Regions from separate parts of the Paenibacillus nitricinens genome, predicted to be linked through region 2. Evidence: riboswitches for the same ligand, from Rfam matches in the RefSeq annotation. Region 2 holds a riboswitch; each other region holds the start of a gene.
What was found. Region 2 has a riboswitch for cobalamin ahead of metE (5-methyltetrahydropteroyltriglutamate--homocysteine S-methyltransferase). Riboswitches for the same ligand answer to the same signal wherever they lie in the genome.
Positions count from the first base shown of each region.

Region 1: another riboswitch for cobalamin. It lies ahead of ACN6KS_RS04070 (S-layer homology domain-containing protein); the one in region 2 lies ahead of metE (5-methyltetrahydropteroyltriglutamate--homocysteine S-methyltransferase).
Region 3: another riboswitch for cobalamin. It lies ahead of ACN6KS_RS02335 (anaerobic ribonucleoside triphosphate reductase); the one in region 2 lies ahead of metE (5-methyltetrahydropteroyltriglutamate--homocysteine S-methyltransferase).

Region 1 covers NZ_CP183948.1:913,163-923,890, forward strand. The annotation lists gene ACN6KS_RS04065 (hypothetical protein) at 1-169, shown strand, start outside; cobalamin riboswitch at 260-460, shown strand; gene ACN6KS_RS04070 (S-layer homology domain-containing protein) at 726-5,708, shown strand; gene ACN6KS_RS04075 (DUF4430 domain-containing protein) at 5,782-6,720, shown strand; gene ACN6KS_RS04080 (energy-coupling factor transporter transmembrane component T) at 6,720-7,610, shown strand; gene ACN6KS_RS04085 (ABC transporter ATP-binding protein) at 7,583-9,253, shown strand; gene ACN6KS_RS04090 (ECF transporter S component) at 9,235-9,963, shown strand; gene ACN6KS_RS04095 (HAMP domain-containing sensor histidine kinase) at 10,287-10,728, opposite strand, start outside.
Region 2 covers NZ_CP183948.1:4,860,645-4,871,372, reverse strand. The annotation lists gene ACN6KS_RS21755 (response regulator transcription factor) at 151-852, shown strand; gene ACN6KS_RS21750 (sensor histidine kinase) at 849-1,847, shown strand; gene ACN6KS_RS21745 (ABC transporter ATP-binding protein) at 1,933-2,703, shown strand; gene ACN6KS_RS21740 (FtsX-like permease family protein) at 2,678-4,627, shown strand; gene ACN6KS_RS21735 (DedA family protein) at 4,645-5,268, shown strand; gene ACN6KS_RS21730 (undecaprenyl-diphosphate phosphatase) at 5,318-6,178, shown strand; cobalamin riboswitch at 6,472-6,676, shown strand; gene metE (5-methyltetrahydropteroyltriglutamate--homocysteine S-methyltransferase) at 6,933-9,233, shown strand; gene ACN6KS_RS21720 (DUF1540 domain-containing protein) at 9,372-9,524, opposite strand; gene ACN6KS_RS21715 (hypothetical protein) at 9,899-10,675, shown strand.
Region 3 covers NZ_CP183948.1:523,289-534,016, reverse strand. The annotation lists tRNA gene ACN6KS_RS02345 (tRNA-Thr) at 48-119, opposite strand; gene ACN6KS_RS02340 (MTH1187 family thiamine-binding protein) at 215-523, opposite strand; cobalamin riboswitch at 900-1,133, shown strand; gene ACN6KS_RS02335 (anaerobic ribonucleoside triphosphate reductase) at 1,351-3,336, shown strand; gene nrdG (anaerobic ribonucleoside-triphosphate reductase activating protein) at 3,333-3,848, shown strand; gene ACN6KS_RS02325 (ribonucleoside-diphosphate reductase subunit alpha) at 3,905-6,238, shown strand; gene ACN6KS_RS02320 (ribonucleotide-diphosphate reductase subunit beta) at 6,485-7,516, shown strand; gene ssuE (NADPH-dependent FMN reductase) at 7,689-8,237, opposite strand; gene serS (serine--tRNA ligase) at 8,735-10,021, shown strand; gene ACN6KS_RS02305 (5'-nucleotidase C-terminal domain-containing protein) at 10,400-10,728, shown strand, end outside.

The DNA.
Region 1 (10,728 bases), 2.8 Mb from region 2:
AGATTATGGGGTATCTGGTGCCGAGTTTGAGCTTTATACTTGTTGGGCTGAGGAAGAAGGGCTCCTACGAAATAAAAAGTATGATCGAATCTTTGATTTGGCCTCTTTGTCACTGGAGGAGGGCTTTGAGCTGAGAGAAAAAGAGTATATTGTGGTTAAAATGATTTGATATTCAATAGGATTATCGCTAACTACTCGTTATATAAAAAACAAATATTGCATGACAAAAGCATCTATATTAGATATGATGGAGCATGAAAAATTAATATTAGCAATAGGTGCCAATTATGAATGTTTCGGAAATGCAATCATAGATTGGTTAAATGGAAAGCGGGTGTGAGTCCCGCGCGGTCCCGCCGCTGTGAAAGAGGAGTCCTTGCAAGGTACCACTGGGAAACTGGGAAGGTAGCAAGGGTGATGATACTTGAGCCAGAATATCTGCCTGTTTCTGATACACCATTAAACTCTACGAGCGATAGAGGGGTGTTTGATATAGTATATGCCTGCTATTATTGCGGTTCACTATCTTAAACCTCTTGACGTTATGTTGAGTGGTTTTTTTGTAGTGCTAAAAATATAAGAAAGTATAAGTTTAGCACCTATACTCTATGTCTTATATTTCTCGCTAAACGCATAACGTCCTTATAAGGACGCCGAGGGCGTTATGCTTGGAAAGTTTATTCTGTTTTTTTATCATAGGAAGAGAAGGGAAGGGTTATGGAAACATGAAGAAAAATAAGTTTTTAGCTTGGTTACTCATTGTAGCTGTATTTATCACGACGTTCTCTACAAGCGTAATCCCGGCTCATGCGAATGAAGTAATTGCCGATAGTGCAGTTGTAACAACAGAGGTTAATCAAGCTCTAGTAGAGCAGATTAATGCGTTAGTACAAGAGCCAGATACAGAGAAGCCTACGATATTAATAGAAGGTATACAAGATAAACAAGAAGTATCCAGTAAAGATTTAAGCTTCAAAGTAGTGGTTACAGACAATGTCTATAAAGACATTATCCCAGTAGTAAAGCTGAACCAAGTCGTTCTGTCAGCTACTAATGGTGAGTACAGAGCCTCTCTTAACCCAGGTAGTAACGTAATCGCAGTAACGGCTGTAGATGGCGCTGGGAACAAAGCAGATAATGTAACCTATCAGGTTACTTATAAAATTACTGCCAAAGAACAGTTAGATAAAAGCTTGGCTTACATCGTTAACACTGTAAAGAATCCGTCATTTGGAACAGGTAGCGGAGAATGGTCGATTCTTTCTCTAGCACGTGCGAACTATAAAGTACCAAGTGGTTATTATGATCTCTATTACAACAATGTAGCTACGAAAATAACATCGATTATCAAAGAGGATGGAAAACTCGACGCCAATAAAAGCACAGAGAATTCCAGAGCAATTCTAGGACTGACCTCTATCGGAAAAGATATCACGAATGTTGCAGGTCATGATCTAAGAAATGCACTCGCTGATTATCAATATATTCAGAAGCAAGGGAACAACGGTCCCATATTTGCTCTGATTGCACTAGATAGTCATGACTACGAAATTCCAGTATTATTCCCTGATCCTGATGAGAAGGGAGTTATATATCAAAGCACAAGAGAAAACCTGGTTCAGTACATCTTAGATAGAGAAGTTAAAAAAGGTGCAGCAGATGCCGGGGGCTGGGCTTTAGGTGTAACCAAAGCAGACGTCGATATGACCGGGATGGCGATGCAAGCACTTGCGCCTTATTACGCAACGAATTCTAATGTAAAAGCTGCCGTGGATCGGGCGATTGCATGGTTATCGAGTGTACAAAATGCTCAAGGTGGATTTACAAGCTGGGGAAGCACAAGCAGTGAGAGCATCGCACAGATTGTTGTTGCCTTAACTGGCGTAGGCGTAGATCCGCACAGTGACCCTAAGTTTATTAAAGAAGGAAATTCACTTATAGATGCTTTACTTAGCTTCTCTGGGCCGGATGGTGGATTCAAGCATATTCTCACCGGAAAAGTAGACGCTATGGCTACGGATCAAGGCACATATGCACTCGTATCCTATGATCGTCTGATCAATAATAGCAACCGTCTCTATGACATGAATGATGTTCAATTAGAGCAGCCGGAAGTACCGACTCCAGATGTAGCCAAGCAGCATTTGGATAAGAGCCTTGCCTATCTTGTTAAAACCGTAACGAATCCGACTTATTTCGGAGAGTGGTCCATTCTTTCTTTAGCACGTGCAAACTACGATGTGCCTAATGATTATTATGATCTCTATTACAACAATATAGCTACGAAAGTAGCAGCCTTAATAAAGGATGGGAAAATCGATACTACTGTAAGTACAGAGTATTCCAGATTGATTTTAGGACTTACCTCTATTGGAAAAGATATCACGAATGTCGCGGGGTATGATCTGAGAAAAACGCTTGCTGATTATCAATACATTCAGAAGCAAGGAAATAATGGTCCTATATTTGCTCTAATTGCGCTAGATAGTCATAACTATGATATTCCAGTAGCGCCAGCAGGTAAAGTTCAAACCACAAGAGAAAACCTGATTCAGTATATTTTAGATAATGAGATTAAAAAAGGTACAGTAGAAGCCGGTGGTTGGGCATTAGGTACGGCGAAAGCCGATGTCGATATGACGGCTATGGCAATACAAGCACTTGCACCTTATTACGCAAAGGATTCTAATGTAAAAGCTGCCGTAGATCGGGCCATTGCATGGTTATCGAGTAATCAAAATAATGATGGTAGTTATACAAGCTGGGGAAGCACAAGCAGTGAAAGCATCTCGCAAGTTATTGTTGCTTTAACTAGCGTAGGTGTTAACCCAGACAATGATGTTAGGTTTATCAAGAATGGCAAGTCCCTTATTGATGCATTACTTGTCTTTGCTGCACCTGATGGTGGATTTAAGCACACCTTAACAGGATCAGTAAATGGAATGGCTACGGACCAAGGCACGTATGCACTTGTGTCCTATGATCGTCTGATCAATCATAGTAACCGTCTCTTTGATATGAATGATGTGAAATTGGAACAACCAGAAGGACCGGGACCTGGGCAACCAGAGGGTCCAAAAGAACTTCCGTTACCGTCTGGTGATCACCCAAAAGTTGATATCCCAATTGACTCTCAAGATTATATTGTTCCAATCAGCACAGGAGATAGCAACAAGGAAATAACGGTAGTTATTCCTAAAAATCAACAATCGAAGGTTAGTGTTAGTTTACCAGATAACAGCGATCTTCCTCAGATTGAAGCTACCAAAGGTGACGTATCTGTAGTCATTCCTAAGGGTGCAAAAGTTACCCGTGGAGATGCCTCAGCAATTGAACTTTTGTCACCTTTAACAGGCACAGAAGCTGCACTAAAAGATAGTCTGAATCAGATTATTTCCCAGGATAAGAAGCTGGAGAGCATTATTCAAGCCTTTTCCATGGGTGGCAGTGCAAGAGTAGAATTTAGTCAATTTATAACATTAACCTTTAAGGACCTTAAAGGAAAAGATGCAGCTTATATTCAAAATGGTACACCTCATGTGATTCAAAAATTTGCAAGTGACGCCTTAGGTTTGGCAAGCGGCAAGTCAGAGTATGCCTACGATAATGGAAATGATTTAATCGTAAAAACCAATCACTTCACTGATTACATTGCTTACACATCCAGTGTAGTTCAGACACCTGGTGGTGACGGTGGTAGTGACAACGGCGAAGGAAATGGCGGTGGCACTGGTGGTGGAGGAACCACTCCATCGAAGCCATATGTAACCCTATCCGTGGATAAGCTTACGATTAAGAAGGGATATGTTGTTCCTTCTGTACAGGTAGAGCTACAATCTGGTGACACAGTGTGGTCTATATTCGAAAGAGTACTAGATAGCCGCGGGATCGACTATAGCTATTCTTGGAACAGTACATTTGGAAGTGTGTATGTTGAATCCATAGCTGGTGATGGAGAATTTGACCATGGTAGCGGTAGTGGATGGATGTATAATGTAAATGGAAAATATCCTAATTATGGTGCATCTTCATATAACCTAAGTGCTGGGGATAGAATTCAGTGGCGTTATACTACGAATTTGGGTGCCGATCTAAATGCACCGATACCAACAGCGAGTCCGACTCCAAAACCAACGCCAAAACCCAGCGGTACTCCTGCTCCGGGTGATGTAACTATTCCGGAAGGTAACGGTAATCCGACAGCAAGTCCATCTCCAACAGCGGCTCCTAATGATATCAAGCAAGTGTATAAAGACGCCGATAAGATCTCATCCTGGGCGTTCTCAGCGATTGAAACAGCTACAGTAAAAGGGTACATCCAAGGTAACAATGGTCAGGTGAATCCGAAGGATTACATTACAAAAGCAGAGTTTACTAAGATCCTAGTTTCTGCATTGGAACTTGATATTAAGAGTGATAAGGGAATTGCCTATAAGGATGTAGCTCTGGCAGATTGGTTCTATCCATATGTGAATGCTGCTCATAAAGCAGGATTAATTACAGGCTTTAATAATGAATTTAAGCCAAATGACAAGATTACTCGCGAGCAGATGGCAGCAATCATTGTCAGAGCATTATCAATCCCAGCTACGAAGCCAGGAACAGCGATTAAAGACATCAAAACTGCATCCGCGTGGGCTAAAGCAGATGTGGAAACTATTGTTGCCACTGGACTAATGTTAGGTGATGATAATCAATTTAAACCTAAAGAGCTTGTAACTAGAGAAATGGCAGCTGTTGTAGCTACTAGAACCCATGATTATAAGAGTGGCGACAAAGCAGTTAGTCCATATATTCAGAACACAGCAGCCTTTTTGCAAAAAACAGTAACAAACCCTGTCATCTCCTCGGTTGGCGGCGATTGGACAGTGTTCGGGCTGGCACGTTCTGGTGTGAAGGTTCCAGATAGTTATTACGCTAAGTACTATGCGAATGTAGAAGCAACCCTTAAAGAAAAGGCTGGGAAGCTGCATAGCGTAAAATATACGGAATATGATAGAGTTATTTTGGCATTAACTTCAATCGGCAAAAATATTGATAAAGTGGCGGGTTATAACCTACTGGAGCCGCTCGCTGATTTTGATACTGTAATCAAGCAAGGTATTAATGGACCTGTGTTTGCCTTGATCGCACTGGATAGTAATCATTACGACATTCCAGTGGTTAAGGATGTAAAGACACAGACGACTAGAGAGAAGCTTATTGATTATATTTTAGGCAGAGAGATCAACGGTGGGGGATGGGCACTTGGCAGTAATGCTACTGCGGCCGATCCGGATATCACTGGGATGGTTATTCAAGGCTTAACCCCTTATTACAAAACGAATGCCAAAGTAACGGCTGCTGTAGATCGTGGAATAACTTGGTTATCCAAAACACAAACAGCAGACGGCGGCTTTGCAAGCTGGGAGTCTACGAACTCCGAGAGCATTGCTCAGGTGATTGTAGCTTTAACTGGACTTGGTATAGATCCGCATAAGGATTCCAGATTCATTAAAAATGGACATTCAGCGGTAGATGCGTTGCTTGGCTTTGCTGCAGCTGAAGGTGGTTTTTATCACGTGAAGCAGGGTGGAGTAGGCAACGGAGGCGCGAAACCAGGAGAAGTAGATCTTATGGCTACGGATCAAGCGATGTATGCACTGGTTGCTTATGATCGGTTCGTTAAGGGTCAGACGAGTCTTTATGACATGACAGACGTTAAATAGAACTTTATTTAAAGAGATAAGCAAGGGTAGCGTGTATACCCTTGCTTATTATTTAAGGTGGGGAACTTAAGAAATGAACAAGAAAAAATGGCTAACAGCGATACTAATTATTGGTGTGTTGGCGATTGCCTTCTTTTGGGGCGGGAATTATCAGAAGAGCCCGAACAAGGTTGCAAGTAACATTGCAGAGTCTCAGGTTGTAGAATCAGACAACACGGCTTCGAATCAGAATGTTGATGTAGAGCCCACAGCCTCAAGTGATGCCGAGACAACGGAGATAGCACCTACAGCTACGCCTGGCGAAACAGCTAAGCCCGTTGAAACGGTAAAACCAACTGAAGAGGTAACGCCGACCGAAACTGCGGTAACAGATGTTGAAAAGCCGACCGCAACACCTAAATCGGATATACAGGCACAACCTACCGCAACACCGAAAGCGACGGCAAAACCAGTAACCAAACCAGATTCAAAAGTAGCGACAACAGAAACCAAGCAGGAACCGAAAAAGGATAAATTTCTTACGGATCCAGTACCGAGTGGGAAACCTAAGCCAGTGGAATGGCAAGATGCAACAGTAGATAAGAAGAAGCAATTAACGGCTACCTTGTCCGTCTCGGCGGCTACCATTTTAGATAATATGAACATTTTCAACGAGGATAAGCTTGAAGTATTACCGGCAGATGGTATCATTTATAAAGCGCAGAAGGTAACCTTTTATGAAGGGGAGTCTGTGTTTGATGTTTTGCTAAGAGAGATGAAGAAGAATAAAATCCATATGGAATTCAGCATGACGCCGATCTATAACAGTAATTATATTGAAGGTATAAATAATCTGTATGAATTTGATGCTGGAGAGCTTAGTGGATGGATGTACAAAGTAAATGGCTGGTTCCCTAACTACGGCAGCAGTCGTTATGTTCTTAAGGATGGCGATGTCGTTGAATGGGTATACACTTGTGATTTAGGTCGAGATGTAGGTGGTTATGTAGCCACAGGAGGAGCTCAGAAATAATGAAGGATAGCTTTTCTACCTTTCATCCGTTTGTGAATTTTCTATATTTTGTCGTTGTATTGCTGTTTAGCATGGTGTTCATGCATCCCATATTTCAGGTGATCGCCCTCATTAGTGCAGTAATCTACTCCTTTATGTTAAAAGGAAAGAAAGCCGTTCGATTTAATCTGCTGTACATGGTTCCTTTTCTACTATTTATGGCGATTATGAACCCTGTTTTTAATCATCAAGGGGTAACGATCTTGTTCTATTTGAACAATGGAAATCCCATTACGAAGGAATCCATTCTTTATGGCGTAGCAGCGGCGTGCATGTTTGTGACGGTAATTATCTGGTTCTCCTGTTATAACGTCGTGATGACCTCGGATAAGTTTATTTATATATTCGGAAAAATACTGCCGGCACTGTCGTTGATTTTTTCGATGGTGCTTCGTTTTGTTCCTAGATATTTAGCGCAAATCAAGGTGATTTCGAATGCCCAAAAATGCATAGGCCGGGATGTTACACAGGGAAATCTCCTCGCTCGAGCGCGCAATGGGATTACGATCCTATCGATAATGACCACCTGGGCTCTGGAAAATGCGATTGAGACGGCGGATTCCATGAAGTCAAGAGGATATGGATTGCCTGGACGTACAAGCTTTTCAATCTTCCGTCTAGATGCCCGGGACAAAGTAGCTCTCTTGATCATGACAGGCTTAATTGCGATGGTAGCCATCGGTGCAGCGATGGGTGAGAACACGATGAGATATTATCCGTCGATTAAAGCGAGCGCAATTACACCTTTTAGTATCCTTGTATATATCGCTTATTTTGCGCTATGTATGATCCCTGTGCTCATCAATATGGTGGAGGCAATGAAATGGAAATCTATCGAATCGAAGAACTAAGCTTTGCTTTTCCTGAACAAGAGCAGATGGCTCTTTCGAATATCAATCTTTCGATTGCAAGCGGAGACTTTATTACTGTGTGTGGAAAGTCAGGCTGCGGCAAAAGTACCTTACTAAGACAACTGAAAACAATCCTAACCCCACATGGCAAACGCCAAGGGGCGATTTATTATAAGGGTCAACCTGTAGAGGAGATCGATCAACGGACACAGGCAGCAGAAATCGGTTATGTACTCCAAAGTCCCGACAATCAAATTGTGACGGACAAGGTGTGGCATGAGCTGGCTTTTGGTCTTGAAAGCTTAGGTTATGACAATTCTACGATTCGTTTGCGCGTGGCTGAGATGGCGAGCTTTTTCGGAATTCAGACCTGGTTCCATAAAAGTGTGACTGAGCTATCGGGTGGCCAGAAGCAGTTACTCAATTTAGCTGCGATTATGGCTATGCATCCCTCGGTTCTAATCCTTGATGAGCCTACCTCTCAGCTAGATCCTATCGCGGCTTCCGATTTTTTGGAGACGGTCAAAAAGATAAATCGCGAGCTTGGCACAACCGTTATCATGACCGAGCATCGTCTAGAGGATGTTCTTCCGCTCACAGATCGGCTGATTGTGCTGAATGAGGGCGTTGTGATTGCAGATGATACCCCGCAAAAGGTAGGCGAAGCTTTAAGCAAGCTGAACCATCCAATGTTTCTGTCCATGCCCTCACCCATGCAAATTTACGCAGGCGTAGAGAATGACTTAGCATGGCCTGTTACAGTGAAGGAAGGACGCCAATGGCTGGATGCTTTTCTAGAGGATAAGACACCTGCAACGATGGTAGTAGCTCAGTCAAGCTCGAAAGTGGACGGCCCTGTAGTCATAAAGTTCAAGGATGTATGGTTTAAATATGATAAAAATGGACCGGATATCATCAAAGATTTGTCGTTTGAAGTAAAGCAAGGGCAGTTCTATTGCATTGTTGGTGGGAATGGAACGGGGAAGACATCGACGCTGTCACTTATGAGCGGCATCCTTCAGCCCTATCGAGGGAAGGTTCTAATCGGCGGGAAAAACCCAGCGAAAATAAATGCCAAAGAATTGTTTACTAACAATCTGGGCATCCTTCCGCAAAATCCGCAAACGTTATTTGTGAAAAAAACAGTCGAACTAGATTTATACGAAATGTTATCTCAGCTTCCTTTAACGAAGGAAGAAAAGGTGGCTAAAGTTGAGGCCGTGGTTAAGTTCGCAGAACTGGAACATCTTCTCTCGATGCATCCGTATGATCTTAGCGGGGGAGAACAGCAACGTGCGGCGCTGGCTAAAGTGCTTTTGTTAGAACCGAAGATTCTGCTGCTGGATGAACCGACTAAGGGACTGGATGGACCTTTTAAAGAGAAATTAGCTTTATTTCTACAGAAGCTTAATGCCGAAGGTATTACCATCGTAATGGTTTCGCATGACGTTGAATTTTGTGCCAAGTACGCCGAGGTCTGCGCGATGTTTTTTGATGGAAGCATCATCACTACGAATGAAGCCCAGAAGTTTTTTGCGGGAAACAGCTTCTATACGACTGCCGCCAATCGGATGGCGCGTCATGTATGGAGCGAGGGAGTTACGATAGAGGGTGTGATTGATTTATGTCAACGAAGCAGGTAACGGGTCGTCGTTTGAGTCGTCGAACTTTATTAGCAGCACTGCTAATTTTTATAGTTATTCCAGCTACAATTTTGTTAGGTATTTTTGTCCTAGACGATCGCAAATATTACTTTATCAGTCTATTGATCGTCCTCTATACGATGATTCCGTTTGCGCTAGTGTTCGAGAATCGGAAGCCTCAGGCGAGGGAACTCATCGTCATAGCGGTGTTAGCAGCCATTGCTGTTGCTGGTCGCGCAGCCTTTTTCATGTTGCCGCAGTTTAAGCCGGTTGTTGCCATTGTCATCATCGCAGGGGTGAGTTTGGGAGCTGAGGCAGGATTTCTGGTCGGTGCTGTTGCGGGCTTTGTCTCCAATTTCTTTTTTGGGCAGGGACCATGGACGCCTTGGCAAATGTTTTGTTTTGGCATCATTGGCTTCCTGGCGGGCATTTTCTTCAAGAAAGGTCTGCTTAAAAAGACCAAACTGTCTCTCTGTATATTCGGAGGGCTAGCGACGTTCTTGGTATATGGCGGCATTATCAATATAGGCTCGCTGATGATGTTCACGTCTGAGTTCTCATGGTCGGCTTTGATGACAACTTATATTTCCGCCTTTTGGTTTGATATGGTGCATGCTATCTCGACGGTGGTGTTCCTCTTTTTCATTGCTAACCCTATGATTGAAAAGTTGGATCGGATAAAAACGAAGTATGGGTTGATTGAGCCTTAGGTTTTGGAATTGGGCATTTGGCGTTTTAAGTGCTGCGCATTGCGCTGGCGGCCGCTCCGCTTTTCCACAATCAGTCCGTTCTCTCCGCTGCCATCAGCGCGAACCCCAAAACACAAACCCAAAACCGAAGGAAGGCTCAAAGAACCCCCCTTCGGTTTTTAGCCGAAGGGGGGCGGCAGTACCTAGTGGCTGGAGCTTTGGCCACTATTAGATATTACAATCAGTTGCAGATCTAGTAGCGATGCTCCGGTCTACCGGTATCGCCTGTTTTTTGATTCTATGATATTTAAAAGATGTTAGCTTAGTGAGCCTCGTTAGGGTTGCTATTCTTGGCTCTTTCGGCTGGGAGCAGACGGAGAGACGGGTAAACTAACGATAATCGTCGTTCCTTCTCCAACCGCACCATCTATCTCTATCCTTCCCTGATGCAGAGAGACGATTTTTTTAACGATCGCAAGTCCGAGGCCATTGCCATTGTTGTTTCCGTTCCGCGATTTGTCTATTTTATAAAATCTTTGGAATACAGCCTTGAACTCTTCCGGGGACATCCCGATTCCATTATCGCTGATGGTGACGGATACTTCTGCTGCACGACTATCTATACTGATGCGAATATTCCCGCCTTCCGGTGTGAATTTGATGCTGTTGCTGAGCAAATTCATCCATACTTGCTTCAGTTGATCTTCATCACCCTTAATCTTGATCGCTTCCGGCAGTTCAAGGTCGATAACAATGCCTTTGGCTGACCATTGGGGCTCACAGGTC
Region 2 (10,728 bases):
ATCTGCCTCACGTTAAGCATGACGATCTGCCTAGCTTTACGCTGACGATCTGTCGCATAATCCCCCTAACAAATTTGACTAACCCTGTCCACGATGTATATATTATTTGGCAAACCCCTATATTGTTAAGGCTGTGACCGGAGGCATGATATGTTCAAAATATTTATTATAGAAGATGACCGTGGACTGGTAGCTCTGCTACAGGATTATTTACATAAGTTTGGATATGAAACACAGGCTGTGAATGATTTCGAGCGGGTTCGCACTCAGTTTGAGACGTTCGCTCCGCACCTGGTTCTATTAGATGTTAATTTGCCAAAATACGATGGTTATTACTGGTGCCGCCAGATTCGTGGGATTTCCACCTGCCCTATCCTTTTTATATCTGCCCGCGACGGCAAAATGGATCAGGTGATGGCGCTGGAGAACGGAGCCGACGATTATATTACGAAGCCCTTTGATTACGAAATTGCGATGGCCAAAATTAAAAGCCAGTTACGACGCGCTTACGGCACCTATGCGGGAAGCAACAATGAGCGTACCCTAACCGTTGCCGGATTGGCACTGGATGTGGAGCGACTAGTCCTTACTCGGGGAGAAGCCAAGGTGGATTTAAGTCACACGGAAGCCAAGATACTAGATGAGCTGATGCAAAAGTCGGGAACTATCGTTACCCGCGACAGACTGCTCGAAAAAATCTGGGATGATCAAGCCTTTGTGGATGAGAATACGCTTAATGTCTATGTCACCCGTGTACGTAAAAAGCTTGCCGCTCTTGAGATTACGGACGGTCTACAAACCGTTCGAGGTCAAGGCTACCGCTTGATTCCGAATTGGGGGGATGAGGGTTGAAGCTATTTTTAAGGGAGCAGATCCCATTAATTGTGGTCTATCTAGCACAGCTCATCTTGATCACACTAGTCTATCGGCTGGATGGGGGCAGTGGTGTGAGTGTTAGTCTGTACGCTGCTCTTCTCAGCACTTGTCTGCTGCTTGGCTACCTCGCTTACCGGTATATCAGCAATCGTACGTTCTATGAACGATTGGAGACTGTACCTACCTCTCTAGATGAAGCTGGCGGTCCATCACAGGATTCTCCGCTTGCCGTGAGTTTACGAGGACTACTAGGGTCACAATTCCGCCTCTACAAAAATGATTTACACAGCTACCGCCACAAGCTGGAAGAACATATTCACTTTATTAATCAGTGGGTGCATGGAATGAAGACACCGCTGTCTGTGATCCATTTGATGATTCAAGATAAAGACGGACCGCCTTTTACGGCGATAGGTGATGAACTGGATCGTCTGAAAAAAGGACTGGACACTGTACTTTATACGGCTCGGCTAGATACCTTTGAGCATGATTTTTACGTGGAACGTTTGGATTTGGAAACCCTCGTACGTAGCGTGACCTCAGAGCAGAAGCGTCTGTTCATACGTAACCGTATATTTCCCACTATTAAAATAGATGAGCGAATCGCCGTAACTACAGATGAGAAATGGCTAAGTTTTGTACTTACGCAGATTATTACGAATGCAATACGTTATACGACGGAAGTCGGCAAACATGTATATTTTCATGGGTACATACAAGAAGACAAGAGAGCAGTACTGGAGATACGAGATGAAGGCGTGGGCATCCCAGCAGGTGATCTGCCGCGTGTGTTTGATCCTTATTTTACAGGTGTCAATGGACGAACCTTTCAAGAATCCACGGGAATGGGTTTATATCTTGTAAAACAGATCTGCGGAAAACTTGGCCAAGAGGTGAGCATTTGCTCAGAAGAAGGCAAGGGCACGACCGTACGGATAGTGTTTAAGGAGTCCTACCTTACAAATATGTAAGGTCATTGTAAGTTAGAGAAATGGCAGCCTGTGTATACACTTTGTATAATGAAGGCAATCCAGTCGAAAGAAGGAGAGGTAACACTTGCCCATTCTAGATGTTCATAATTTATCAAAAATATATGAGGGCAAAGTGTCCACTCAGGCATTGAATCATATCCGCTTTTCTGTTGAAAAAGGGGAGTTTGTTGGCATTATGGGACCTTCGGGGAGTGGAAAAACAACACTGCTCAACACGATCGCCACCATTGACCAGCCGACCTCCGGTCAGATTCTGATCAACGGCCGAGATCCCAATCTGCTTAGCAGACAAGACAAGGCACTCTTTCGCCGCCATGAGCTTGGTTTCGTCTTTCAGCATTTCAATCTGCTGGATACGCTCACTGTTGAGGAGAACATTGTGCTGCCTCTCACGCTTGCTGGTGTCCGTGTAACGGAAATGGAGAGCAGATTGAAAGAAGTAGCAAGTATGCTGGACATCAAGCATCTGCTGCAAAAAAGGACATACGAGATTTCAGGTGGACAGATGCAGCGGACCGCCATCGCCCGGGCGATGATTCATCGTCCTGCACTGATTTTAGCAGATGAGCCTACAGGGAATCTGGATTCCAAGGCTTCAGGTGAAGTCATGAATATGCTGACAGAGGTAAATCAGGAAGAAGGGGCAACTGTGCTGATGGTCACACATGACGCAGTGGCCGCGAGTTTTTGTAACCGAGTCATCTTTATTAAAGACGGACGTTTCTATAGTGAAATGTACAGGGGGAGCAGCAGAGGCGCTTTCTTCCAAAGTATCATTGATATGTTGTCTCTGCTTGGGGGAACTAGCCATGACCTTTCGGCAATTCGCTTATAGGAATGTTACACGTAACAAGCGTAAATATGCGGCTTATTTTGTCGTCAGTGCTTTTTCAGTGATGATCTTTTTCGTGTGCGCTTTGTTTATTTACCATCCGGATATTTCTAAAAGTTTGGTTTATAGTACAGCAGCTCATACAATGATGGCGGCAGAAGCCATTATTTATGTGTTTTGCTCCTTGTTCGTTCTCGTATCGGTTGGATCGTTTCTACAGTCACGTAAGATGGAGTTTGGGATTTTATTGATGCATGGAATGACGAAGCAACAGCTCAACATGATGGTATTTTTGGAAAATATGATGATCGGCACCTCAGCCATTCTGACAGGTACATTACTTGGGTTAATTCTGGGCAAGTTGTTTTTAATGATCGGATCTACTTTTCTGGGTATACCTCTTTTAACGTTTCATCTTCCATGGCAGGCGCTTGTACTAACGATAAGTAGCTTTGCGCTGTTATTTATTCTAATCTCGCTAAGCACGTTCTTCTTTATTGGGAATGAATCACTGATGCGGCTGTTTCAGGGAGAACGAAAAGCAGAAGAGGAACCTAAAGTTTCCTTGGTGTTATCAATCCTGTCTGCTTTATTGCTGTTAACGGGCTATTTTATGGCAGCTACTGCACAAGCGGCTTCGGTTGAAAAGGTGATGTTCCCCGTCGTTATAATTACGGTTGCGGGTACCTATCTCTTTTATACTCAGCTCAGTATTTACACTGTTAAACTGCTTAAGACGATCCGGCGCCTGTATTGGAACCGCACGAATATCATTACTTTATCGGGCTTGTCTTACCGCTGGAAAGAGAATGCCCGAATGTTCTTTATGGTGACGATTGTATCCGCAGTATCTTTTACTTCAGTGGGAGTATTTGCATCGATCCATACGCTTTCCAGAGAGTTGAAATTGGACTATCCCGCAGCAGTCGGTTATGTAGCCAAAGGCCATCAATCGCAGGATCCTTTGGACCAGCATTTGGACGAAATTAAGGAAGAGCTTACAACGCTCGGGTTACCCTATGAGACACTTAATATTCCGATTAAATACGCAGAGGTGGAATCTCAGACCGGGCCAGATCGCACGTTAAGGCTTCCCTTGATTGCTTACAGTGATTATAAGCTTGCTCTGCTTCGTGCAGGGTTTACGACGGATGAGCAACCTCTAAGTGGAGATGAAGGACTGGTGATGATCGGTTCGCAACGAGACCGGAGTCTGCAAGCGGGTAGAGTAAAGCCGATATACACTTTGAAGCAAGGTCTTTCCATTCGAGAAATGGGTTATACCCAGCATGTTCCCATTGCCGAATATCTATTGCCGGAGCTGGATGGAAGGGATGGGGGAGATTTCAGCGGTGTTGTGATTAGCGATGAGCTTTACAAGGCTATTCATCCCGTACAGACCGATTTGTATACAGGATTTTACATGGATGACTTCCCGCGAACAGTAGGTATAGCGGCGGATCTTGCTCATAAAGGGAAACGATCCTATGAAAGTAACTCGCCATACGCGATTGTTGTTAGCGGCACGCTGTTTGAAATACAGAGAACATTGTACAACACGATGCTATTCGCTTCTTTACTGGTGGGTACTGTATTTTTCATAGCGGCAGGCAGCTTCCTTTACTTCCGGCTGTATACAGATCTAGATCATGATCGTCATCAATATTCTACATTGTCCAAAATGGGACTTACAGATCATGAGCTAAACCGAATTGTAACGATACAATTGTCGTTGTTGTTTTTTGTTCCGGTTGGGATTGCCATTTTGCATAGTGTGTTTGCCTTTATTGCGCTTCAGCGGTTGTTCTACTTATCTATTGCTGTGGAGACCGGGGCGGTGTTATTGGGATATTTGGCTGTCCAGGGACTTTACTTCTTTTTTATTCGCAGCCGTTATTTACGTAACTTGAAGAAGAACTTGATCTGAATAATGGGGGTTACGAAATGCAAGCATGGATTACAGATTTTATGGAGCAGTTTGGTTACTTTGGTATTTTCCTGATGCTCGCTTTTGAAAATATATTTCCACCAATTCCTTCCGAAGTGATCCTTCCTTTTGGCGGATTCATGACAACCACAACGAATTTGACCATTCCTGGGGTAATCATTGCTGCTACGCTTGGCTCACTGCTGGGTGCAGTGATTCTTTATTATATCGGTCGTTTGTTGGATGTAAATCGATTGGAAAAGATCGTTGAACGCTGGGGCGGCCTACTCCGGATTAGCAAAAAGGACATCCACAAGGCTGACGCTTGGTTTGACAAATATGGCTATTGGACCGTATTATTTTGTCGGATGGTTCCATTAGTGCGTAGTTTGATCTCGATCCCAGCAGGGATGTCGGGCATGAAATTTGGAGTGTTTATGATCTTCACAACGATTGGTACGCTGGGATGGAATCTATTGCTGGTGCTTATTGGGGCGGCATTGGGTGAGTCCTGGGAAGACATCGCCATGTATATGGATATGTACTCTAACGTAGTGTACGTGCTTCTTGCAGGTGGAGTAGTGATCCTGGGGTATTTGTTCTTCCGCAAGCGCAGCCGGAAAATGAACACCGAAGGTTGAGCCGAGAAGGACTTATAGATAAAAGTTATGATTAAAAGGAGGAGAACAAATGGAGCTATTAACGATTATTAAAGCTATTATTTTGGGAATTGTTGAAGGATTGACTGAATTTGCTCCGGTATCCTCCACGGGTCATATGATCATTGTTGATGATATGTGGTTAAAATCGACAGAGTTATTTGGGCAATATACGGCCAATACGTTCAAAGTGGTTATACAGCTGGGGTCAATATTAGCAGTTGTAGTTATTTTTAGAAATAGGTTCATTGAATTGTTGGGCTTAAAGCGCTTCAGCCGCAAGCAGTTGGATCCTGTAACCGAGCAACAACCACAGCTTGAAAAAGGCGGCCACCTTAAGCTTACACAGGTGCTTGTAGGCTTAGTGCCAGCAGGCGTGCTGGGGGTTCTGTTTAATGATTATATTGACGAACATTTATTCTCTACATCTACCGTGTTAATCGGTCTAGTAGTCGGTGCTGTATTAATGATTATTGCGGATCTATTCGGACCTAAGAAGATTCAAACGGAGAGTGTCGATCAGATTACATATAAGCAGGCGCTAGGTGTTGGTCTGGTCCAGTGCTTCTCCTTGTGGCCGGGATTTTCACGTTCCGGTTCGACGATTTCTGGTGGTGTTCTTCTGGGTATGAGTCATCGTGCTGCTGCTGATTTCACGTTTATTATGGCTGTTCCAATCATGGCAGGCGCCAGTTTACTCTCACTGATGAAGAACTGGCAATATTTCACCATCGATGCCCTGCCGTTCTTCATTGCAGGCTTTATCAGTGCCTTTGTGTTTGCGTTATTATCGATGCGTTTCTTCTTGAAATTGATCAACCGGATTAAGCTTTTACCATTTGCTATATATCGCATAGTACTTGCTGCAGTAGTATATTTCGTGTTTTTCTAAATCCGTTATAAGGAATCGATATAACCAAAGCCCCCGTCATCTATTGCAGATGACGGGGGCTTTCACGTATGATGACATCAGATTAAGACACTCACTTTATTGATGATAAGAATAAAGTAAAAGTTTCACTTTATTCTTATCATTCTCGCATAAACGCTTACCGTCCTTAAAAAGGACGCCAAGGGCGTTTTAGCGATTAAATGATAAGAAAGTATAAGTTTCACACAATACTTTCTTATTATTCTCGCATAAACGTCTTACCGTCCTTAAAAGGACACCAAGGGCGTTTTAGCTTGAAAATAACGGAGACAGGTGCTTGCCGGAATTAGTAATTCGGTAGGCTTAAAAGGGAAGTTCGGTTCGAAGCCGATGCGGTCCCGCCACTGTAACGGAAGAGTCCGTAGCAACATATGTCACTGGCAATTTACTACTGCTGGGAAGACTGCTAAGGATGCTGACACCGCTAGCCAGGAGACCTGCCTGTTTCAACAGCACTGCTTCACCTACGGAGGATAGGAAGGTGTTAGACGTTAACCATAGGTATATTATGGGCGTCTTTCCCTTTGACTTTTTTTAGGGAAGGGCGCTCTTTTTTAAAATATAAGAAAGTATAAGTTTTGCACCTATACTTTATGTCTTATATTTCTCGCTAAAATGCTTACCGTCCTTACAAGGGCGCCGAAGGCGTTTATGCTTATAGGAATGCAAGTGATATCAAGTCCAAAATAAGAAAATGGAGAAGGGGAGCTGCAAAGTGACGAACAAAGTAAAAGTAAGTAATCTTGGCTATCCAAGAATCGGAAAAAACCGCGAGTGGAAGAAAACGTTGGAAGCCTTCTGGGCGGGGAAAATAAATGAGGAAGAATTCCGTACTGAAATGACAGGCATTCAGCTTCAGCATTTGAAGACTCAGCAGGAGGCAGGAATTGATTTCATTCCGGTAAATGATTTTACATTCTACGATCATGTGCTGGATACAGCTGTTATGTTCGGGATCGTACCTCCACGTTATGCGTATGACGGTGGCGACATTGGACTTGATCTTTATTTTGCGATGGCTAGAGGAAATGCTGAGGCTACCGCTTGTGAGATGACTAAATGGTTCAATACGAACTATCATTACATCGTTCCAGAGATTGGTGCACAAACGCCGCGTCTGACCGAGAACAAACCACTGGAAGCTTATCGTTTTGCCAAGTCCCAAGCGGGAATTGAGGGTAAACCTGTAGTTTTAGGCCTTTATACATTCCTTAAGTTGTCAAAAGGTTTTGCATCTGCGGATATTGCGAAGATTGCTGCTCGGTTTCTTCCGGTTTACATTCAGCTGTTGCAGGAACTGAAGCAAGAAGGAGTAAGCTGGGTACAGATGGATGAACCAGCAATTGTTACAGGAATAAATGAGTCAGAATTATCCTTACTTCACTCGATTTACACAGAAATTGCTGAATCCGTGCCTGGTTTAAATATTAATCTGCAGACTTACTTTGAAGCTGCTGAACCGCTGGAGGCATTGTTCAAACTTCCGGTACAAGGTTTAGGTCTTGATTTTGTCCATGATGGCGGGACGAACCTGGCATCGATTGAACGTCTTGGCTGGCCTGAGGATAAGTGGCTGGGAGCGGGTATTATTGACGGACGCAACATCTGGCGCTCGGATCTGGATGCTAAGCTGCAGCTAATCGAGAAGCTGAGTGTACATGTACCGCTTGATCGTCTTATTCTACAGCCTTCTTGCAGTTTGCTGCATGTTCCGGTTACTGTTCAGGGTGAGGCGAAGCTGAAGACAACCGTCAAGGCTGCATTAGCCTTTGCTGATGAGAAGCTTAGTGAGCTTGGCCTGCTTGCTGCAGCCTTAGAGGGTACAGGAGAAGCTGCTGCTGCGTTGACAGCCAGTCGCGAAGCCCTTACTGCCTTCCGTTCGCTTCCTGAACGCGGCCGTAAGGATGTTGCGGAGCAAGTTCTTGGACTTGCAGATTTACCGGACCAACGCAGTCTACCGTTTGCTGAGCGCCTGAAGGCGCAGCAGGAGAAATGGCAGCTGCCACTTCTGCCAACGACAACGATCGGAAGCTTTCCACAGACCGTAGAAGTACGTCAGGCAAGGTTGAAATGGCGTAAAGGGGTATGGAATCAAGAGCGCTACGATGGGTTCGTACGTGAGCAGATCGCGGATGCAATTACCTTCCAAGAAAAACTGGGTCTGGATGTACTCGTGCACGGTGAGTTTGAAAGAACGGATATGGTGGAGTTTTTCGGGGAGAAGCTAGATGGTTACTTATTTACTAGTAATGGCTGGGTTCAATCCTATGGATCTCGCTGCGTGAAGCCACCGGTTATTTATGCGGATATAGCTTTTATTCAGCCTATGACTGTGAAAGAGAGCGTTTATGCTCAGTCGTTAACTGCCCTTCCTGTTAAAGGCATGTTGACTGGTCCTGTTACAATCCTCAATTGGTCTTTCGTACGTGATGACCTTAGTCGGGAAGCAGTAGCTAATCAAATTGCCTTAGCGCTCCGTCATGAAGTTAAAGCTTTGGAGGATGCAGGCATAGAGATGATTCAAGTAGATGAACCGGCTATCCGTGAAGGGCTTCCTTTGAAGGCTGAAGATCATGAGGCATACTTGAATTGGGCGGTGAAGTCGTTCCGTATCGCAACGAATCATGTGAAGGCTACAACACAAATTCATACCCACATGTGCTATAGCGAATTCAATGACATGATCGACTCCATTTCCGCGATGGATGCAGATGTCATCTCTATAGAAACTTCCCGTAGCCATGGGGAATTGATCGTTAGCTTTGAAGAACAGGAATATGATAAGGGAATCGGTCTTGGTGTATATGACATCCATAGTCCACGGGTTCCTGCTGTAGAAGAAATGACAGCTGCTATTGATCGTGCGCTGCGGGTGCTCGACCCTGAACAGTTCTGGATTAATCCGGATTGCGGTCTTAAGACACGTGGCTGGCAGGAGACGGAAGATGCACTTCGTAACATGGTAAAGGCTGCCGCTATTGCAAGAGAAAAGGCAGGAGTTAGTGCCTCCAAATAGCATTAGAGATATACAATAAATCATAGCCGGGGAATTTCTCCCTGGCTTTTTATTTCAGCCACTTGATAATAATTCTCATTCTTGATAGAATGAGAAAAGAAAAGAAGGAACCGTGGAGGGTCCCTTCAAATTATCACCTTATTTGCTTTCGAAAGTCTTGCAATCTGTTTCTTCTGCACGTGTAGGTTCTTGGGAGCTGTGGAAAGCTACAAAGATAGAATCAGCACTGCATTTGTTCTCTTCTGCCCAGTGGGTGCAGGAGTTAACTTCGCAAATTACGTCTTTTGCCATGAGGGTTCACCTCCCCTTCTTAGTAATAGACAGCATTATTAACAAAGAACTACTCTGTTCAACAAGGTGGAGCTTGTCCGAACAGAACCGCGCCCTACCCTCATTCATTATGAATTGAGGGTATTTGGTATTTTCTGTGTAGCTAGACGAGGTTATTGTACCAAATAAAGCGTTTGTAAGCAAATGGGTTATTCAATCACAGAAATATGACAAAGTTATACAAATAAATATAAAAAATTACAAAATACATTTCTCATTAACATACCAAAAAATACAAAATAATCCTAATTATCTATATAATTTTAAAAAATATCTGGTAATATTTTCGATAGGGAACGGCCGATCCTAATCTGAAATATTGGAGGATGAAATTGATGAAAAAGTTCTTACTATTCCCTTTTGCCTTAATGCTAATCTTGTGTTTACCTATTTATGCAGGTGCAGAAGGTGTACATAATGACGAAGCCCCTCAAAATAGTGAACCCGAAATCATAAAAGTCTACAAAACCTCACCTACGGGATTGTCAGAAATCTCAATAGAAGAGTACAATGATATTCTTGCGCAAGGACAAGCTTTAGAGGCTGCTAAAGAGGGATTGTTGCCAAGTGTGCCCCTGTTTAATACAGATTCTTCTTTTGAGAAAGCCTCTGTTATAGCTCCTAGAGATGCTTTCCAAACAACGATCTACTCTTACCAACAAAATGGTTATGTCTCCTATGTTACTAGAAGTGGCTTGACTAGAAAAATCTCTCAGGCTGTTTATAACAGTGCTTCTGGAAATTCGTTGTTAAACATCAGCTATTCGGTTTCTCAAGGTTATATTGCGAACACTAGCTTTGGTGTAACCGCAAAACAAACAGCTGTTAGTGCTGGCATTACGGGTGGCTCGTCGTGGTCCAATACTTATGGTGGCAGTAACACGACAACTGCATTAGTGAATCCTTACAATTATGCTTGGATGGAATATACGCCTATTATGAATAACTCATTTGGTGTGATCACAGAGAAGACTTATGCCAATGTTCAAGGGAATTCAGTTCTTGTAGGCACCACTAGTTATGATGTTGATATTTACATGGCAAGATTATTAAGCGGTTCGCTACCAGATGGCATTTATGTCATTAAACAAAGTTCTTCTAACCCAGGTTAGTGTTTGCACAAAAAATGATAGTTTGAAACCCCAAAGTCGCAGAAATGCGGCTT
Region 3 (10,728 bases), 2.5 Mb from region 2:
CATTCAACGCTGACAAACGTTGATATAACGGGGAATTTTAACGCAGATGCTGGTGAAGGGAATTGAACCCCCGGCCTACGCATTACGAGTGCGTTGCTCTACCCCTGAGCTACACCAGCTTAAAGCTGATTTTTCTGTCAAACAAAAAATATTATACAACTTCCACCCAGAAACGCAAGTCTATTTCTCTCTATTTCCCTGCTCTCCCGAACTGCTATTCCATCTGTAGTTTACGCTCCACAGATTCCAGCTTTCCACGGCTAGTAGAGGGTTTATCTCGGCGGTCGTCTATTTTAAGTGAGGTAGAGACACGCTCTGCACCTGCGGCAAAAGGAGACTCGTGCAGCGCCTCGACTGCAGCAAAAATACGCTGAAGAGGCCCTTCGATAATTGTACCCATGGATGTAAGCTCATAAGTAATCCCTTCTACCGTCTTCAGCACTCGCTGCATATCCGCAACATAGCTGCTAAGGCTCGTACTACCTGTTCCAATCGGAATAACGGTTACTTCAGCAATAGGCATGGAAATACCTCCTCGGAATTTTAAAGTATGTGTCTCCTTCTATTGTAACAACTCCACCGCTCTCCCACAAATGATCTCAGCTTTATTATGCCCCTTCTTCTTTCCCCAAAAAATTCTCCGAAATATGACTTTCGCCACGGGTATTTTTTCTTACGTGAATTCTAGGGTCATCTGCACTACATTTATGGACTCTTTGTGGCATCTTTTCGGACAATTTATGAATCATTTTTCATATGCCTGTGGATCAATTGTGGATTACTTATGGACAGCCTGTGGATCATTTGTGGAGTACTTTTGAAGAACCCGCTCCCCGCGCGGGTTTTCTAAAAAACTGTTTACAAACACAACATCTTGGGTTATTTTTATCTAACGACAACAAAATATAGTGGAGACAGGCGCTTTGATCCTTAATCGGAATTAGAGCTTAATAGGGAAGTACGGTGAAAATCCGCTGCGGTCCCGCCACTGTAACCGGATGCCCTTTACAAGCTTTTAGAAGCTAAAGATGGGCAGATCTCCTGGCAGAAGCCACTGAGGGTAAGAACCCCCTTGGGAAGGCGCTGAGAGGTCCTCCGGAAGCCAGGAGACCTGCCTGTTTCGACGACACCAACTATGAGTGCCTGCGAGGAACAGGAGCGGTGTCCGCATGCGGTCATCTTCATAGAGACCACTACAAATATCTGTGTGGATATTTACATAACGCATCGGGCATTTTCAGCCATCCTCGCTAGGGGATGCTTTTTTTATGAGATCACAATGAATATACGGCCGCTTATGCGGCCCCACTTCTTAATGATAGGACGATAGACTGAGAGGAGAGCTATACAATGACGTTGTTGGAGAGACAATTTAACGGTACAACAAATGCACGGGAAGTTCTTTTAGAAGAGCTCATTGATTTAGGACGCGATATTATCGACAGCCGGGATTTGGACTTGCTGCGCGAGAATGCCAATTTGAACGGAGAGAGTTTCTCCGGTAAAATGAGCAAGTTCGGCAGTGAATATTCAAAATGGTACGCCCGTAACTTTACGATGCCGCCGCAGCTGGTGCAAGCCATTGATGACAATGTCGTCTATGTGCATGATCTGGATCAATACGCAATCGGAACGACTAACTGCATTTTTATCCCGTTTGATAAGCTTCTCCGAGAAGGCTTCAACACCGGCAACGGCAGTGTTCGTCCTCCGAACTCCATAATGACAGCTATGTCACTAGTAGCAATCATTTTTCAATCCCAGCAAAATGCTCAATATGGCGGCGTATCCGCCAATAAACTCGACTATGATCTGGCACCTTATGTAACCAAATCCTTCGCTAAGCTGTTCCGCAAGGGTCTGGATTATTTTGATGAGGGACAAGCTAATGAATCTTTGGGCGAGATCACAATGAGCCGGACCGATCTGGCCGAGGTATATCCGAAATCGTTCCGTTATGCACTGAAAGAAACTGAAATCGAAACCCTGCAAGCGGCTGAAAGTATGGTACATAATCTCAATACCATGTCCAGCCGATCCGGCGGGCAAATTCCGTTTACCAGTATCAATTATGGTACTTGTACTTCACCAGAAGGTCAGCTTGTAATCAGTTCCCTGCTAACAGCAACGATGAACGGGCTTGGCAGCGGAGAAACACCTGTATTCCCTATTCAAATCTTCAAATGCAAGCAAGGAATCAACCAACAGCAAGGCGATCCTAACTATGAATTGTTCCTAAAAGCAGCGGAATGTTCTGCACGCAGACTGTATCCGAACTTTGCTAATCTAGACGCTCCGCTCAACTTGCAGTATTATGATCCAAGTGATCCTGATACGGAATTTGCTACAATGGGCTGCCGCACTCGAGTGCTCGGTGACCGTTTTGGGCGTAACCATTGCTCCGGGAAGGGCAACCTTTCCTTTAATACACTGAATCTGGTTCGGCTCGGTCTGGCACACGGCACAGTAACAGGCCGGCGTACCGTCGCAGACGAAGCTGGCTTCTATGAGGATCTAAATCACTATATGGACATTGCGCTGGAAGGACTTCTTCATAGGTTCCGCATCCAAAGCGCGCAAAAAGCTAAAGCATCCGATTTCATGATGCGAGAAGGCGTCTGGGAAGGCGGCGAAACCCTCGCTCCTGAAGACTCTGTAGGTGAACTGCTGAAGCATGGTAGTCTGTCGCTCGGCTTCATCGGTATGGCGGAATGCATGAAAGCCATGTACGGCAAACACCATGGCGAGGATATGGAAGTCCATGCCAAGGCTGTGGCTATCGTACGTCACATGCGGGAGTATTGCGACCGGAAAAGTGAAGAACTGAATCTCAACATCACCTTGTTCGCAACACCAGCCGAGGGTCTGTCCGGTAAATTCACCAAGATTGATCGTAAGGTACTGGGTTCTATTCCAGGCGTAACTGACCGTGAGTATTATACGAACTCTTTCCACATCCCTGTATACTATGATCTAGGCGCTGCTCAGAAGATCAGCTTGGAAGCTCCTTTCCATGAATACTGCAATGCCGGGGCTATTTCTTATGTCGAATTAAACGGTAATGCCCGCAGCAATCCAACCGCTTTTATCAAAATCATTAAATACGCACTAGAACAACAGGTCAGCTACTTCAGCATTAACCATCCGATTGACCGCTGCTCAAGCTGCGGATACGAAGGCGTAATTGGAACAAACTGTCCTTCCTGCAACGCACATGAGAATGACGTGCACATCCGTCGTTTGCGCAGAGTTACAGGTTATTTAACTGGCGACTATCAGACCCGCTTCAACGCCGCCAAACAAGCCGAAGTACGGGATCGTGTTAAGCATCTATGAATATTTGCGGATACTATCCGGAGTCGATTAACGAGGGAGAGGGCATGCGGGCCGTCCTCTTCCTCAGCGGCTGCCGCCATCGTTGCCCGGGATGCTTTAATCCCGAGACATGGAATTTTAAATATGGAGAAGTTTTCACCTTAGAACGTCAACATGAAATCATTGCAGAAATCGCCGCTAACCCATTGCTGGATGGTTTAACACTAGCAGGCGGCGATCCTTTTTTCTCGGCAGAAGAGGTACTTGGGTTCATTCATGAGCTTCGCGCCGTGCTCCCAGGCTTCCCCATCTGGATTTACAGTGGTTATACGTATGAGGAACTAAACGCCCTTCCCGGTTCTCCGGAGTGGAATCTACTTACACGGTGTCAGGTATTAATAGATGGACGTTTTATAGAAGAATTAAAAGATACTACACTTCCTTACCGAGGAAGCTCTAACCAACGCATAATCGACATTCCGGCCAGTATGAACGGCTCGGAGGTCTTTCTGTGGCAGCCTACTGCGCTATAATATATCAATTTTTGATATTCAAAATTAATCCAAAAATAAGAAGGGATGAAATAACCATGCCACAATTCGTAGTTAAACCAGATAATCGCCAACTGGCTTTTGATGAGAAACGCCTTTCCATATACGCCGACCGTATCTTGGAGGGTCTTGATCAACTAAATAAAGAAACATTGCTGCGGGGAGTAATTTCCAAACTGCGCCGTGACTCCGTAAGCGGAGAAGAAATTAGCAACGCCTTCACTATGAGTGCCCTAGAACTTGTAACAAAAGAAGAGCCTACTTGGAAGTTTGCAGCTGCCCGTGCCCTTCTGACTACCCTTTATAAAAAAGCAGCCGTTCACCGCCGCTATAAAGCTTATCCAGAAGAGCCTTACGGTGAGCTGTACCCTCTAATCACGGATCTTGTTAAAAAAGGAATCTACCGTGAGGAGCTTCTAACGCATTACACTAAAGAGCAAATCATCGAGCTAGGTGGATGTATCGATTATACACGCGACCTTCTATTCGATTACATTGGTCTGCTTACGCTATCTGACCGTTATTTGGCGCATGATTTTGACGGCCGTGTAATGGAGCTTCCGCAAGAACGTTACATGATTATCGCTATGTACCTCATGCACCGTGAGCCAGCCGAGAAACGTCTTGAGCTTGTAAAAGAAGCTTACTGGGCTATGAGCAACATCTACATGACAGCTGCTACCCCTACCATGTCCAATGCCGGTAAAAAGGTCGCTGGACAGCTCTCCAGCTGCTTCATCGATACGGTGGACGATTCCCTAGAGGGTATCTTTGATTCCAATACAGACGTAGCGCGCCTTAGCAAAATGGGCGGCGGTATCGGCGTCTACCTGGGTAAAGTACGGGCACGTGGTTCGGATATCCGTGGTCACAAGAACACTAGCTCCGGCGTAATCCCTTGGATTCGCCAATTGAATAATACCGCAGTCAGCGTAGATCAGCTAGGTACTCGTAAAGGTGCTGTCGCTGTCTACCTTGATGTATTCCATAAAGATATTCTCGCTTTCCTCGATCTTAAGCTAAATAACGGTGACGAGCGCATGCGTGCCCATGACGTATTCCACGGTGTAACCCTGCCGGACTTGTTCATGGAAGCTGTTGAATCACGCAGCCACTGGAACCTCTTTTGCCCTCATGAAGTGAAGAAGGTTATGGGCTGGACGGATGAGGATGGTCGTCCGCTGGGTCTGGAAGACTTCTACGATGAAGAGCTTGGTAAAGGTACTTTCCGTGAAAAATATGCTGAAGCTACAGCCAATCTGGAATTGTCCCGTATTACCGTTCCTGCGATCGACATCATGAAACGGATTATGAAATCACAGCTCGAAACAGGTACTCCGTATATGTTCTACCGTGATACGGTGAACCGGACGAACCCGAACCGCCACCAAGGTATGGTCTTCTCTTCCAATCTGTGCACAGAAATTATGCAGAATCAATCCGCTACCGTGATTGAACAGGAAGAATTAGTAACCAAAGATGGCAAGACCCGGATTGTTATCTCCAAGATTCCTGGCGATTTCGTAGTCTGCAACCTAAATTCTATTCACTTGGCACGTGCGATTCCAGCTGGCGTGCTGGAAAGACTTGTACCTATCCAAGTACGTATGCTGGACAACGTAATCGACATCAATAATATTGAAGTTCTGCAAGCACAATACACGAACAGCCAGTACCGCGCAGTGGGTCTCGGCACATTCGGCTTGCATCACCTATTAGCACTCAAGGGCATTCGTTGGGAATCTGATGAAGCCGTAGAATATAACAATCATTTGTATGAACACATCAACTACCTGTTGGTACGTTCGAGCATGGAGCTTGCCCGTGAAAAAGGCCGTTATCCGAAGTTCGCCGGTTCCGATTGGGAGACAGGTGCGTACTTTACTTCACGTGGCTACGTTAGCGGTGAACAAGAAGGTAAATATGTAACCACTGAACAATGGCGCGAGCTGCAAGAAGAAGTGGCTAAAGACGGTGTTCGTAACGCATGGATGTTCGCGATTGCACCGAACGGCTCCACATCGATTATTGCCGGCTCCACAGCCAGCATTGATCCTTTGTATGAACTGCTTTCCTATGAAGAGAAAACAACTTACAAGATCGCTAACCCGGCACCAGATCTGTCCGACAAGACAATCTGGTACTATAAGACAGCTTTCACCATTGACCAAAACTGGTCGATCCGCATGGCTTCCGCTCGTCAGCGTCACGTCGATCAAGGCCAAAGCTTCAACCTGTATGTTCGTCCTGACATCAAGGCTACCGAGTTCCTTGAGCTGCATCTGAACGCCTGGAAGGGCGGATTGAAATCAACTTATTATGTGCGTAGCCGTGCTTTGACAATAGAAGAGTGTGATTCTTGCGCTAGCTAATTATCTTAGTGCCCTGAATAGAAAAACGATGATGAATTTCGTAACTGCGAGGAATGTTTGGGCTTCCGGCCGCTGTTGTCATCAGATGTCTTGATCTTTACCGCTATTAGCGGATGACATCCGATGACAAAGGCGGTCGCTGAGCTCCTACAGCTCCAAACTTCCTCTCCGTTACTCCATCACCGTCTTTCTATGAACAAGACACCAAAGAAAGATTACCCGCGCAAAAAAATGGAGGGATAAGAAATGCAATTACAAAAGATTTTTAATACTGAAGCACCTAACCAATCCACACGCATTATCGACGGTGAATGCTCAGGCATTCTGAACTGGAATGATATTCGCATGCCTCATATGTACAAGCTGTACAAGGTCCTTCTGCTTAATCACTGGATCGCGGATGAAATCCCAATGTCCAAAGATGCGCAACAATTCCCTATGCTGGATGCAGAGGAGCAACGTGTATTTAAGATCAACATCTCCCTGCTCGCTGTGCTGGATTCGATGCAGACGATGTTCGTCAGCGACGTGAAGCGTTATTTCACCGACTCCTCACTAGAAGCTATTTCTGCCATTATCGGGCAACAAGAAGTAGTGCATAACCAATCGTATTCCTATGTTCTTTCCTCTATCGTGTCGGATAGTGAACAGAAAGAGATTTTCGAGTATTGGAAGAAAGATCCGGTTCTACTGGAGCGCAACCAATTTATCTCCGATATTTATCAAGAGTTCCGTGATAATCCAACGAAACAAACCTTTTTCCATGCGTTGGTAGCAGATCTCATCTTGGAAGGAATTTTCTTCTACAGCACTTTCGCCTTCTTCTACAATCTGGCCCGTGACCAGAAGATGATGGCGACCAGCCAAATGATCTCTTATATTCAACGTGACGAGAATCAGCACTGCTACTTCTTCGCAGAAGTATTTAAGCAGCTGCTCGTAGACTTCCCTGAGCTGAACACCAAAGAAAACATGGATTACGTATACCGTACCATCGACCGCGCGGTAGAGCTTGAAACCAACTGGGCTTACTACACTCTCACTAATGTTCGTGGCATTGACCTTAACGAGCTTAGCGACTATATCAAATATACAGCGAACAAACGTCTGACTTTGATGGGTATGGAAAAAGCTTACCAAGGTGTTGATGTTAACTGCATGCCTTGGATCAAGCCTTTCTCCGACGATGCGCTGAATGCTACGAAAACTGATTTCTTCGAAGCCAAGTCCCGCAACTACGGTAAGGTTGGCGATGATAACGGATTTGACGATTTGTAAGACTGGACTATAACGATCCATAGATAAAAAAGAGGCCATTCTCTACTTTTACAGTGAGATGGCTTTTTTGCTATAGCAAAAAAGCGTCTCCTCAACCCTTACATCAGGAATGAATGAGACGCTTATATATTTGTTATGAATCCATCAGAAACAGAATGCCTACTGCTGAGTCCTATGCCTTGCGCTCTATTCGATGTGTAGTTTCTTCTGCCAGCTCAGCTAATGCATCATTCAGTCGCAGCTTCAGCTCCTCAGCAAGCTCTACCACTCCGTGATCATTACGAACCACCTGAGAATCCACGGCATACACTCCACCAAGAATGTAACGTGCACCGAGTACAGACAACACAGGTTTCAAAGCATAATCAATCGTGAGGAGATGTGCAAGACTGCCACCCATGAAGAGCGGGAGTACGATTTTGCCGGCCAATCCCTTTTGCGGAACTAGATCCAAGAAGGTCTTCAGCACGCCTGTATAAGAGGCTTTATAAACCGGGCTAACCACGATTACCGCATCCGCTTCAGCTACAAGGCCATTCGCCTTGACGATAGCATCGCTCTCAAACTTGGTGTGAATCAGATCTTCCGCTGGCAGCTCAGCTACGTTAATACGCTCAACCTCAAAGCCCTGATCCGTTAAGCTTGCCTCCGCATACTCTATAACTGCATTGATACGCGATACCAGGGAAGGCGTTCCGTTAATCACAACAATTTTAGCCACTTCTCCACCTCTTTCATCCCACTTGAGCAGCTCACACTGCAATATTTAACCCGACAGGAATACTTTAAATTAATATTAATCCTATCGCAGATTAGATATTATTGTCAAACCATAAACGCTTGCGCTCATCCCACTCTTGCGATATACTAAGCAACAATATTAAATCCAAGAATCAGGCCAATGATCGGCATCCAACCGTGAGGCGTCTGCGACCGGAGCCTATAATGACTCCCTAAGTTCACCGGGTTTCGCCCGTTACCGCGAAGACCAAAGAGGGTCGATTCTTTCCTGTTGTTAAGGAGATTCGATCAACCTGGGTGGCACCGCGAGCTGACGCTCCTCGTCCCATGGATGAGGGCGTTTTTTGCGTTTTTTCAAGCATAATCACCTTCGTCGTCCTTATAAGGACGGTAAGTGTTTGTGCGAGAAATAGAAGGATAAAGTGAAGGATGAACCTTACACTTCCTTATCTTTTAAACAAAAAGGAGCGAAACGGTATGCTGGAAATGAACTGGATTAAGGATAATCAGGAACTTGTAAGAAACACTGCCACCTGGAAAAGAGTCGACTTCCCACTGGATGAATTGCTGAATTGGGACGAAAAGCGCCGAAGCCTGCGACAAGAAACAGAACAGATAAGAGCCGAACGTAATGGGCTAACCAAAGAGGTTGAACAATTACTACGTAAGGGTGACCGCCCTGCTGGAGAGATCGTCAAAGCACAGGTACGAGAACTCAATAATAGGCTGAACCTGCTGGAAGCAGATTTGAACGAGGCTGAACGCTGCTGTAGAGAGCTCATGCTGCTCGCACCGAATCCGGTGTCGCAGGATACACCCATCGGCCACGATGATCACGATAACTTAGAACTGCGGTTGAACGGAGCGGTGCCGGAATTCGGCTTTACACCTCGTGATCATGTGGAGCTAGGTGAACTCCACGATATCATCGATATCCCTCGTGGCGTCAAAGCAGGCGGCCCCCGCAGCTATGTGCTTAAAGGAGCAGGACTGATGTTACATCTTGCTGTACAGAGACTAGCCCTAGATGTGCTCACTGCACGCGGATTCACCGTGATGGATGTTCCTGTAATTGTCCGCCCTGAAGCGTTGGAGCGAACCGGATTCTTTCCCGGTGGGATGGATCAGACGTACGAGCTCAGCGGAGATAATCGCTGGCTGGTTGGCACATCGGAAGTGTCGCTAGTTTCGCTTTACAGCGACGAGATTGTAGAGCTTGATACACCGATGCGACTAGCTGGAATGTCGACTTGCTTCCGCCGTGAAGTCGGATCAGCGGGGCGAGATGTGCGCGGGCTGTACCGTGTTCATCAATTCTCGAAGATTGAACAAGTCGTCTTATGCCGAAATGACGAAGGTGTCTCGGACCATATGCTTCACGAGATCCTCGCAAATGCCGAGCACATCCTTCAGCTCTTAGAGCTCCCCTATCGAGTCATGGCTGTCTGCACAGGGGATATGTCCCTGAAGACGCATAAGCAGTATGATATCGAGACATGGATGCCTAGCAGAGGCGCATACGGTGAGACCCATTCGGCTTCTAATCTACTCGATTTCCAAGCTCGCCGATCGGGCATCCGTTATCGGAATGCTGATGGTCGCTTACAATACTGCCATACCTTAAATAACACCGCAGTCGCTACACCAAGAATTCTGATCCCGCTGCTGGAGAATCACCAGCAAGAGGATGGTTCTATCTACATCCCTCAGGCGCTGCGCAAATATATGGACGGATTAGAGCAGCTAGAGCTTCTACAACAGTAATCTGTTTTATCCAAGTAAATTTGAAATAAATAATGCCTATTCACTTCTCAACAAGAAGCTGAATGGGCATTTTTTTGTTCTAAGACCTCCCAAATAATCGAGCCTAACAACGCCTTCTCTATGTGTTATTCAAATGTAAAATTTAACTCATATATGGGATTATTCATCCTCCAATAAACACTAGATTTTAAGGATTATTGTATTTACGCACTATTTTCAGCCCCTATTCTTATGCGAAAACAATAACTTTTTATTTTTTTATTTTAATTTATAGAACCTTTAATTTATATTAATGCAAACCAACCTTTCATTTTACATTTGAATGATAAGATTTAGTAGGTTTCTAATAAAAGATTTGAGGGGAGAATACTTATCCAAATGATTATTTCTTCAAGAGTAAGGAAATGGTGGGCTAGTGGACTGGCAATATTAATGCTTGTCGGCAGTGTGCTACCAGCAATTCAGACTGCCGAGGCAGCACCGGATAATAGCAATGTTGTTATCTCACAAGTCTATGGCGGTGGAGGAAACAGCGGAGCAGAGTTTAAGAATGATTTTATTGAATTATACAATCCTACCAACAAACCAGTGGTCTTGACTGGATGGAAAGTCCGATATACTTCCGCTACTGGAACCTTTAGCACCGGAACAGATTTAACAGGAACGATTCCTGCAAATGGATACTACCTTGTCCAAGAGGCTGCAGG